One region of the Paenibacillus sp. LC231 genome, then DNA from elsewhere that is predicted to be linked to it. Evidence: a T-box and tRNA genes for the amino acid it is inferred to sense, from the RefSeq annotation. Region 1 holds a T-box; the other holds one or more tRNA genes.
The links. A T-box is a leader RNA that pairs with one kind of tRNA and senses whether it is charged. The one in region 1 lies ahead of AK95_RS32640 (glutamine--tRNA ligase/YqeY domain fusion protein), so its partner is inferred to be a tRNA-Gln.
Positions count from the first base shown of each region.

Region 2: it has a tRNA-Gln gene. The T-box ahead of AK95_RS32640 (glutamine--tRNA ligase/YqeY domain fusion protein) is inferred to sense a tRNA for this amino acid. The anticodon was not compared.

Region 1 covers NZ_JFOM01000058.1:171,216-176,213, forward strand. The annotation lists gene AK95_RS32635 (pentapeptide repeat-containing protein) at 1-724, shown strand, start outside; gene AK95_RS32640 (glutamine--tRNA ligase/YqeY domain fusion protein) at 867-2,555, opposite strand; T-box leader at 2,634-2,892, opposite strand; gene infC (translation initiation factor IF-3) at 2,989-3,477, opposite strand; gene AK95_RS32650 (metallophosphoesterase family protein) at 3,515-4,264, opposite strand; gene AK95_RS32655 (GNAT family N-acetyltransferase) at 4,287-4,727, opposite strand.
Region 2 covers NZ_JFOM01000044.1:24-5,021, reverse strand. The annotation lists gene liaF (cell wall-active antibiotics response protein LiaF) at 1-190, opposite strand, end outside; gene AK95_RS23585 (PspA/IM30 family protein) at 360-1,046, opposite strand; gene AK95_RS23580 (PspC domain-containing protein) at 1,048-1,527, opposite strand; gene AK95_RS23575 (PspA/IM30 family protein) at 1,530-2,207, opposite strand; gene AK95_RS23570 (LiaF transmembrane domain-containing protein) at 2,276-2,575, opposite strand; tRNA gene AK95_RS23565 (tRNA-Leu) at 3,001-3,080, opposite strand; tRNA gene AK95_RS23560 (tRNA-Arg) at 3,089-3,165, opposite strand; tRNA gene AK95_RS23555 (tRNA-Cys) at 3,178-3,251, opposite strand; tRNA gene AK95_RS23550 (tRNA-Gly) at 3,263-3,337, opposite strand; tRNA gene AK95_RS23545 (tRNA-Gln) at 3,353-3,427, opposite strand; tRNA gene AK95_RS23540 (tRNA-His) at 3,444-3,519, opposite strand; tRNA gene AK95_RS23535 (tRNA-Trp) at 3,544-3,617, opposite strand; tRNA gene AK95_RS23530 (tRNA-Tyr) at 3,624-3,708, opposite strand; tRNA gene AK95_RS23525 (tRNA-Thr) at 3,713-3,788, opposite strand; tRNA gene AK95_RS23520 (tRNA-Phe) at 3,811-3,886, opposite strand; tRNA gene AK95_RS23515 (tRNA-Asp) at 3,955-4,031, opposite strand; tRNA gene AK95_RS23510 (tRNA-Met) at 4,062-4,138, opposite strand; tRNA gene AK95_RS23505 (tRNA-Val) at 4,226-4,301, opposite strand; tRNA gene AK95_RS23500 (tRNA-Glu) at 4,478-4,552, opposite strand; tRNA gene AK95_RS23495 (tRNA-Ser) at 4,569-4,660, opposite strand; tRNA gene AK95_RS23490 (tRNA-Asn) at 4,666-4,741, opposite strand; partial or broken rRNA gene AK95_RS23485 (23S ribosomal RNA) at 4,898-4,998, opposite strand, start outside.

The DNA.
Region 1 (4,998 bases):
AACCCCTTGTAACCACCTACAAACCGACTTCCGCTGCGGCGTGCACAGCAGCTTGAGACAGCGAGGTATGAGAGGCTGCACCGTATTCGACTGCTTCGGAGCAGGCCAAATGGTTTCACAGGGTACTTATAACGGTCGCGACTGGCGGCAGGCTCCTGAGATGGCAAAAGAAATGTTTGACGTATTCCCCATCATGCGACAGCTTCACGAGCTGTTATGGTATCTGAACGAAGCCCTGGCTTTGCAACCGGCTCAAGACATTCATACTGATCTGAGATTATCGCTAAAAGAGACGCGGCGGATGACACAGCTTCCTCCCGAATCCTTGTTAAGGCTGGATGTTGCAGCTCATCGGGCAGACGTGAATCAGCTGCTCCTTCGAACCAGTGAGCTTGTGCGGGATGATGCCCGTAAGAAGCATAAAGGACCGCCCGTGCGTCAAAAGATCGGGGGGCGCGGTGCTGATCTGATGGGAGCAAAACTTAAAGGAGCAGACCTAAGATACGCCAATCTGAGAGGAGCTTATCTCATTGCCGCGGACCTCAGAGGAGCTGATCTGCGGGCTGCCGATCTAATCGGTGCCGATTTCAGGGACGCAGACCTGAGGGGAGCCAATCTGGCGACCAGCCTCTTCCTTACTCAATTCCAGGTTAACGCGGCGAAAGGAGACGCCGGCACCAAACTGCCTTCATCCTTATCTCGACCGGACCATTGGACGCGTTAACGCTGAATATATAGGGTAAAAATGCTGATAATTTACTACGAGCACAAAAAGCCGGCAGCTATCTTGCTGCCGGCTCTTTGGTGTTGGCTGAAACTCCTACACTCAACGCTTATATAACCGCTTCGGTTGTAGGAATTATATTTTAATTTCGAATAGGCTTTTTCCATGAATCCTTCAAAGGAACGATACGGTTGAACACCAGACTGTGTTCTGTCGTATACTTGGAATCCACGCAGAAATAGCCGTGTCTGATGAATTGGTACGTTCGGTTCATCGTCGCTGTCTGCATGGAAGGCTCCAAAATGGCGTTTTCGACCCGAATCAATGAATCGGGATTCATGAGCTCCTCCCATATGTTGTCCGATTCAGATAACTCGGCCGAGTCCTTCAGCAGCTTATCATACAAATGAAGTTCCGCCGGGATCCCGTGCTTCGCAGACACCCAATGCAGCGTTGCTTTCACCTTCCGCTCATTAAATCCGCTCCCGCTCTTCGTTAATGGATCATACGTGCAGTGGATCTCCATGATGTCCCCCGTGGCTGGATCTTTCACGACATGTTCGCATTTGATGAAGTAGGCTCCTTTCAGGCGCACTTCCTTGCCAGGAGATAACCGGTGAAATCCAGGAACGGGCTCCTCCATAAAGTCCTCTTGCTCGATGTACAACTCCCGTGAAAAAGGAACCTCCCGCTCACCCAACGTTTCATCATTTTCATGATTCGGTATGGCAAGCATCTCGGTGCAATCTTCTGAAAAATTCGTGATGATCACTTTCAGCGGCTTCATGACGGCCATCGTGTTATAACACCGTTCCTTCAAGTCTTGACGGATATAATGGTCGAGCATGCCCAAGTCCACCAGGCTGTTGCCGCGAGACGCCCCGAGTTCTCCCAGAAAACGCCGGATGCCCTCAGGTGACACGCCTCGCCGCCGTAATCCTTTCAACGTTGGCAGTCTGGGGTCATCCCATCCGTCGACAAAACCTCCCTCCACCAATTCCCTCAGGTATCGCTTGCTCGTTACGTATCCCGAGATATTCAATCTTCCGAATTCCCGCTGCTTCGGAGGCTCCGTCACCTCCAACTCCGTAAGTACCCACTCGTATAACGGTCGATGATCTTTAAATTCGGCTGAGCATAGCGAATGGGTAATTCCTTCGATCCAGTCCTGGATCGGGTGGGCGAAATCATACATCGGATATACACACCACGTTGTTCCTGTCCGGTAATGCTCTGCATGAATGATACGATACAGGACGGGATCTCTCAGATTCATGTTGGGGGACGACATATCGATTTTGGCTCGAAGTACTTTTTCCGACGTATGGAATGCTCCTGCGATCATTTGCTCAAATAACGCCATATTCTCCTCAATGCTGCGCTCCCGAAACGGGCTGTTGATGCCGGCTTCGGTCAGTGTTCCACGGTATTCCGTCATTTGTTCGGGTGTGAGATCGCAGACATAAGCCTTCCCTTTGGCAATGAGTTTCCTGGCCGCTTCAGCGATTTGATCCGCATAATCCGAACCGAAATAAACGTTCGGCTTAAGTCCAAGCCACTCGATATCCTCCTGAATCGCGTGCACATATTTGATATCTTCCTTCAGTGGGTTCGTATCGTCGAACCGAAGATTGAATGTTCCATGAAACCGGCTGGCGATGGAATGATTGATGTAAATCGCATAGGCGCTGCCGATGTGCAGATAGCCGTTAGGCTCCGGCGGAAATCGCGTAGCCACCGGCCTGTTATACACGCTGTTCTCTACATCCTCCTTGATCATCTTGGTCAAGAAATCCACCGTTTCTTCTCCTTTGTTCTTGTCGTCGCTCATACCTGACTCCTCCCTTAAGTTGTTTGATCTGTCTTATTTCCGTCAAAACCAAAAAAATCCCGTCTCCAAGACATAAGTCTTGGGGACGAGATTGGTTTCGCGGTGCCACCCCTATTCGCCGATATCTCACGATACCAGCCTTATCAGGTACGGCCATCACGCGATCGCTTATACCCTAGCTCTATAACAGGAGCTCCTGTCGCACCATCCCTTATCCATAAGTTCCGATGCGCCGCTCAGAGGCTTGGTTCAATGAATGGCTTCCAACTCCTTTTCAGCTTACCGGAGCTCTCTGTAGGGATTCCTGCTCATCTACTCTTCTCTTCATGGCGTTTACAATTTGATCCATAGTATCATCAAAAAAATAAAAAGTAAACCGTAAAACGTCAACTACAATGAAACTCCGATGCAATGAAAAATTTGTCCCGTTCGATTAGATGGGCAGCAGCTTCACCGTAGCCTGCTTGCCGCTGACTTGTATGCCCGTCTCCTTCTTGCCTACCTCAGCCAGATCTTGCACGAGTCGCTCCAGCAGTTTGCGGGCGGCTTCGCCCTCCTTGCCTTGAATGCGAATAACGGGCTGGACGGCTTTGCCCGCTGCCAGCAGCTTATGCATTTGCGACAGCTTGGTGTCATAATCATGCTCTTCGATATGTACGGACAAGCGGAATTCCTTTACTTTCATCGGACCGGCTGAAGCTTGCTGACCCTTCTTCTCTTTCACGGCCTCCTGCTTCGCCTGCCCCCGGCTTACGAGTTTGCATGGCGGGGGACTGCTGAATAGCGAGGTACACACCAAATCGGCTTTGTGACTTTTCGCCAGCGCAAGCGCCTCATCCCTGGAGACGACTCCCAGATCTTCGCCGTTTAAGCCGGTCAGCTCTACTTCGCGTGCTTTTATCTTTTCATTCATCATTAACATGGATAGATCCTCCTATTAAAAGTAGGTGTTCGTTCATTCATTGCTCTGCCTTTGCGTTCACATCATGGTGTATGAACCGAACAGAATGGGTTCGGTATTCCTGCTCTTCCGTGATTTCCAGACAGTTCAGCTGTTTACCGTACACGCACGCTCCATCGATACCGATTTTGTCCCCTTCTCCACAGAACCAAATCTGCTCCGAGTCATGCAGGTTGACCGCTGGCGTATGCCCGAACACCACGGTTTTGTTGATGCCTGTAGGATAATTGAAGAATGGTTCCCGTATCCAGATGAAATCATGCTGAGGCTGCAACTTCCAGTCTTCAACACCCGGATTGATCCCTGCATGCACGAAGATGTGAGTGTCTGTTTCATAGAAGAGAGCCAGCGTATCAAGAAAGGATAGATGATGCTCAAACTGTTTTTTAATATAGGCTTTTCCTTCGTTATATCTGGCACGATCCATTTCACCCTCAAAAAAATCGGCGCCGCAGTAGCTTTCAATCGTATGCCGAGCTCCATTGCGAATCCAGCGCGAGTTCGCTTCATCCGTATCAAACAAAATGGCATCCAGCATCATCTGGTCATGATTTCCGCGAAGAGTGATGGCACCTTCATCCCGCAGTTTCATCACTTGTTCAATGACTTCCCTGCTTTTGAATCCGCGATCCACATAATCCCCGAGCAAGATCAGCTTGTCCTTAGCGGGATTGTACTGCACATCATACAGTAACTGATTGAACTCATCGTAGCAGCCATGAATGTCGCTAATCGCTAATATTCGAATTGCCGTTCCCTCCCTACGCTAATCATATAAAACGATATTTAGCCATCACGTCTCCCCAAGGGGCAATCCCGGCTTCTTTAAACCCGATTTGGGAATATAGCCTTTTTGCATGTACATTCTCGGATTTATAACAGAGCATAACATCGTCTGTTGTATCCGGCGAGTTCCGAATCTCCTCGAGAACCAGACGAATCGCAGGTTTGGCATAATGCAGTCCCTGAAACTTGCCGTCGATCATAAACCGGTAGATCCAGTAGTTATCATCGTGCGGGTGCAGGCCATACATCACAAATCCGATCATCTCTTCATCATGGTAGATCGCACGCGTTTTGAAGCCCTCCATGAATTGAGCTTCCGCTATCGAGTATAGATTGGGGGCAATCCACTTCTCCTGTTCAGGTCTTGGTTTAAGACGGATGCAATCCTCCCAATTGTCCTTATCTATGGCATGAAGTGTTATCAAATGCAAGACTCCTTCAATATATGGTGTATGCCTTTATCCTAATCCAATGCCGACCATTTTTCACGGTATTAAATATGTAAATTCAAATAAGACGCTGCACGTTACCAGATTTAGAGCAAGATAATGAACGATTATAAGTATTTATTACATATTCCGATCAGCTCTCAATGGATAAACTGGAAGTAACTTTTATTTCACACGGAGGCGATATACATGCGGCAATTGAACCATAACTTCCAACGGAAAGGACAACTAACTATGAAACGAATGA
Region 2 (4,998 bases), on a different contig from region 1:
CCAGCAGCAGCAGTACGGCACCTACTCCGAGCAGAATGTATCCCTTCTTCACATGTCCATGTCTGATCTGAAGGACACCTGCAAACATGAGTAACAGGGCGACAATGGTGAAGAAACCAAACCATCGGCCGAAAAGCATAATAAAACCCAAGCTGATTAAACCAACTGCTATCCAGCGGTTTCTGTCCATGTCGCACCTCCTTGATGACCAAGATATAAGCTCGGAAAAGCCATATCAGTGAGACGTTCCCCACTGTATGGCTTTGCCTGTACTATACGACAATCTCATTCGTATAGCATATCATATGAACATGGTGTTCGAATACGGTTTAATCTTATTTTGCTGACTTGCTAAGGAATTACTCGGACTTCGAAGAATTCCCCATTTTGTTTTTCAAAGCTTGCAGCTGCTCATCCACCTTCAATTGCTTCTCAGCGTCCACGGGGCTTGTGTATACTGCGTTGTTAGGACGGTATGGGGCGCGAAGCACATCAGCTTCTGCTTCCATTTGCATGATTTTTTCCTCCATGCGATGGAAGCCCATCGAAGCACTGCCGCTTTCGATCGTGTGCAGGCTGCTCACTTGAGACATTTGCTTCTTCGCTTTAGCCATTTGAGCGCGGGCAACAAGCTCATTGCGCTTGTTGCGCATTTTGTAGAACTCGTCTTTCATTTCATGCAGCTGAGCTACAAGCTCTTTTGCTTGCGTCTCGGATTGCAGGTGCAATTCCACGTACTCGGTTTCTTTTTGATCGAAATAGATTTTTTCTTCAAGCAGCTTGCGAGCCACTTCTTCTTGACCATTCTTCAGAGCCAATTCAGCTTGAGCTTCACGTTGTGCCGCCATCTTCACAGCCTCATCGACGCGCTGCTTCATACGACGCTCATTAGCCATTTGCTTCGCAACCGTTACCTCTGCTTCATGAATTTCTGCCTCCATGTCGCGCAGGTACTGGTTCAACATTACGATCGGATCCTCTACTTTATCCAGCAGTTCATTCACCGATGCTTTCGTCATATCCTTAATTCTTTTAAATACTCCCATGTTATTTATCTCCCTTCTCATAGTTCGAAAGTTTTTTCTTCAATTCTTCGATTTCTTTTTGCATTGCTTTTCTCTCAATATCCTTCATCATCGCATCCAGATCGGAATCCGTTGACGCGTTGTTTCTTGTGCCATTGGGACGGTCATATTTGGGGCCAAAGCTACTATGCTCATTAGGATAGCCTTGACGTCCATAAGAATCATTATAGCTGTTGTAGCCTGGTCCAGGGCCCGGATGATCGTTGTAACGGTATCCGCCGCCATGTCTGCCCTGTGGACCATACGGATCGTGATAATACGGCTCCTTAGGTACTACAAGGGATGCAATCAGATAGATCAACAGCGTTGTACCGCCTGTAAAAAAGATACTGACTACAAATATGATTCTAAGTAGGGTAGATTCGACTCCGAAATGATCGGATATACCGCCGATCAACCCTGTGAACATTTTGTCTCGGGTGGAACGGTACAATCTAGTCATGGTTACTCCTTTCCGCTGTTATTCAGCTTTTGCTTCAGGCGGGCAAGTTCTTTTTCTAATACAGTGGAGACCGATTCACCAGCCTGTTCCATGTATTCCTGCCCCATGCGGCGTAAATCGCGAAGACTTCTGGCTTCCAGTTCCCAATCGCTGATACGGTCTTCGAGGCGATTGAACATCTTCGGTACGTCATGACCGCCGCCGTAGGAGCCCGTACGTTCATTCATTTTCTGCTGAAGACGAAGGGTTTCCACTCGGGCAACATAATATTGACGTTTGCTGTATACCGTCTGATATTCCATCCGCAGCTCGCCGAGCTGCTCCTCGATTTCTTTTAGCGACTCCAGGCTTGAGGACAACAGGCCTTGATACTGCTCGATCTTTTCCTCATAGATCAGTTTCTCCTGCAATGCCAGCTTGGCAAGATGTTCTTCGCCGGCCTTCAGTGCAAGCAGTGCCTGCTCTTCGCGTTTATATCGCATGGATTCGGCTTGATCCACCTGCTGCTTCAGCTGTCTGGAATGTACTTGGCATTGCTGCTGCAGCTTCTCAGCCTCAGCAATGTCCTGTCTGGTTGAATGTAGGAACTGGTCGATCAATCGAACCGGATCCTGGCTCTGCTCGAGCTTTTCATTCAATGTTGCTACGGTTATGTCTCTTATCCGCCGGAAAACACTCATATTGGCTTAGCCCTCCTCATCTATCATGATCTGTTGTTCATGCATGTTATTTAATGTAGTGGTTTTTATCAATAACGGGGTCTACCATTCTTCAATCGGGACAACCCGTAGATGATCAAGATAATTCCAAAGATCGGACCGATCAGCCAAGACAGTTTACCCATCAACCAGATCACACCGATACCGAGAATAACCCATCCCATCAAGGTGTTACCTCTCCGGATCCCGTAGTATCCCAAAGCGACCATCAGGATTGGAATTAGAAGACTGAACAACCACCCAAGCAGAGGACCGAATACTCCAAGGAGAACCAAGATCCCTACACCAATCAACAGGATACTCATTCCATTTCCTTTTGAATTTCTCATTTATACACCGCCTTTCTGTTGTTTGATCGTTGTTTCTTTTGTTCAACCTTATGACTCTATTCTAGGTAATTTCGAGTTTGGCTAAAACGGCCTGGGGACGGTTTTTGGACCTAGACCTAAGGCGGGGCCTTCTACAGACCTACGTCCAACCCTGCACTGGATCGATGATTCGATGGGTTAGCCTGTGTAGATGAGTTCATCTGGATAATCTTTGTTTTACCTATAAAGAACGTGGTTTCTAATGATAGTTTAGATTTAAGGAGTGTAGCTCGAGGAAGCTCCGAAGGTGATAGAAAAACCCTCGCGATTACTGGAGAGGTAACAAGAAGAATGGAGTCTAATATTAAAATCACGAAGAAGCAATCGATGTAGATGCAACGAAAAAAGGAATGCAGACGTTTAACGTCTACATTCCTTTTAGATGATGCCGGTGAAGGGACTCGAACCCCCACGGTTTCCCTCACGATTTTGAGTCGCGCGCGTCTGCCAATTCCGCCACACCGGCTTACATTATGGCGTGCCCTAAGAGATTCGAACTCCTGACCTTTTGATTCGTAGTCAAACGCTCTATCCAGCTGAGCTAAGGGCACATAAGTTTGTAATGGAGGCGCCACCCAGATTCGAACTGGGGATAAAGCTTTTGCAGAGCTGTGCCTTACCACTTGGCTATGGCGCCAGAAATAAAAATGGAGCGGACGACGGGAATCGAACCCGCGACCCTCGCCTTGGCAAGGCGATGCTCTACCGCTGAGCCACGTCCGCAAACATAAAAATCAATGGCTGGGGATATAGGATTCGAACCTATGCATGACGGAGTCAAAGTCCGTTGCCTTACCGCTTGGCTAATCCCCAATATGATTTTGTAATATGGGGCGATCGAGGGGAATTGAACCCCCGAGTGCCGGAGCCACAATCCGGTGCGTTAACCACTTCGCCACGACCGCCATATTGAAACACTGTGATACGATTGGCAGGGGCAGCAGGAATTGAACCCACACTAACGGTTTTGGAGACCGCTGTTCTACCTTTAAACTATGCCCCTAAAAACTGGTGGAGGATGATGGATTCGAACCACCGAACTCGAAGAGAGCAGATTTACAGTCTGCCGTGTTTAGCCACTTCACTAATCCTCCAGAATGGTGCCGGCGAGAGGACTTGAACCCCCAACCTACTGATTACAAGTCAGTTGCTCTACCAATTGAGCTACACCGGCATATAAAGTTATAAAACGTACATGGTGGCTCGGGACGGAATCGAACCGCCGACACGAGGATTTTCAGTCCTCTGCTCTACCGACTGAGCTACCGAGCCTTAAAGCTCTTCGCGAACTTTGACGGAACCCATATCGGATACTCATCTCATCCCAAAGTTGTAAAGAATGGCGGAACTGACGGGATTCGAACCCGCGATCTCCTGCGTGACAGGCAGGCATGTTAGGCCTCTACACCACAGTTCCACGAGGCATTATCGCTATTGCGATATAAATTGGTTGCGGGGGCAGGATTTGAACCTACGACCTTCGGGTTATGAGCCCGACGAGCTACCGAACTGCTCCACCCCGCGTCATTAAAAGGGTTGCTTGTATGGGGTCCCCGAAAAGTAATCGAAATTACCTACGAAGCATGTGCTTCACTTTTTGGGGATAAATCATGGTGGAGGCTGAGGGGATCGAACCCCCGACCCTCTGCTTGTAAGGCAGATGCTCTCCCAGCTGAGCTAAGCCTCCGTAACAAAGCGACTTTTATTATATCAAAATCTGATATAAGAAGCAAGTGTTTTTTTTAATAAAGTGGTGACCCGTAGGGGATACTCTCACTTCGTTCGAGACTGCGAAGTCTATGCTTACGAAGTTATCCTCCGACGAACCGACGGGATTCTCATCCCCTGATGCAATTAAGAAAGTGGTGACCCGTAGGGGATTCGAACCCCTGTTACCTCCGTGAAAGGGAGGTGTCTTAACCCCTTGACCAACGGGCCTTGCTTAAAATAATAGTGGCGGAGAGAGAGGGATTCGAACCCTCGAGACGCTTTTGGCGCCTACACGATTTCCAATCGTGCTCCTTCGGCCAACTCGGACACCTCTCCATAAATGGCTCCCCGAACAGGACTCGAACCTGTGACAACTCGATTAACAGTCGAGTGCTCTACCAACTGAGCTATCAGGGAACAATATTCAATTCAAGTGATTGATCACCTGAAAACTAGATACGAAACGATCTTTGCAGCACATTAGAATTCGTAGCATTCACCCGATGTGGTATCGGGGTCCCCGGAAAGTATTCGGCGTTGCTTCAAAGCTTCGCTTCACTTTTTGGGGTGATTTTGGATAAGCCCTCGACCGATTAGTATTGGTCAGCTCCATGCATTGCTGCACTTCCACCTCCAACCTATCTACCTCGTCGTCTTCAAGGGGTCTTACTAGT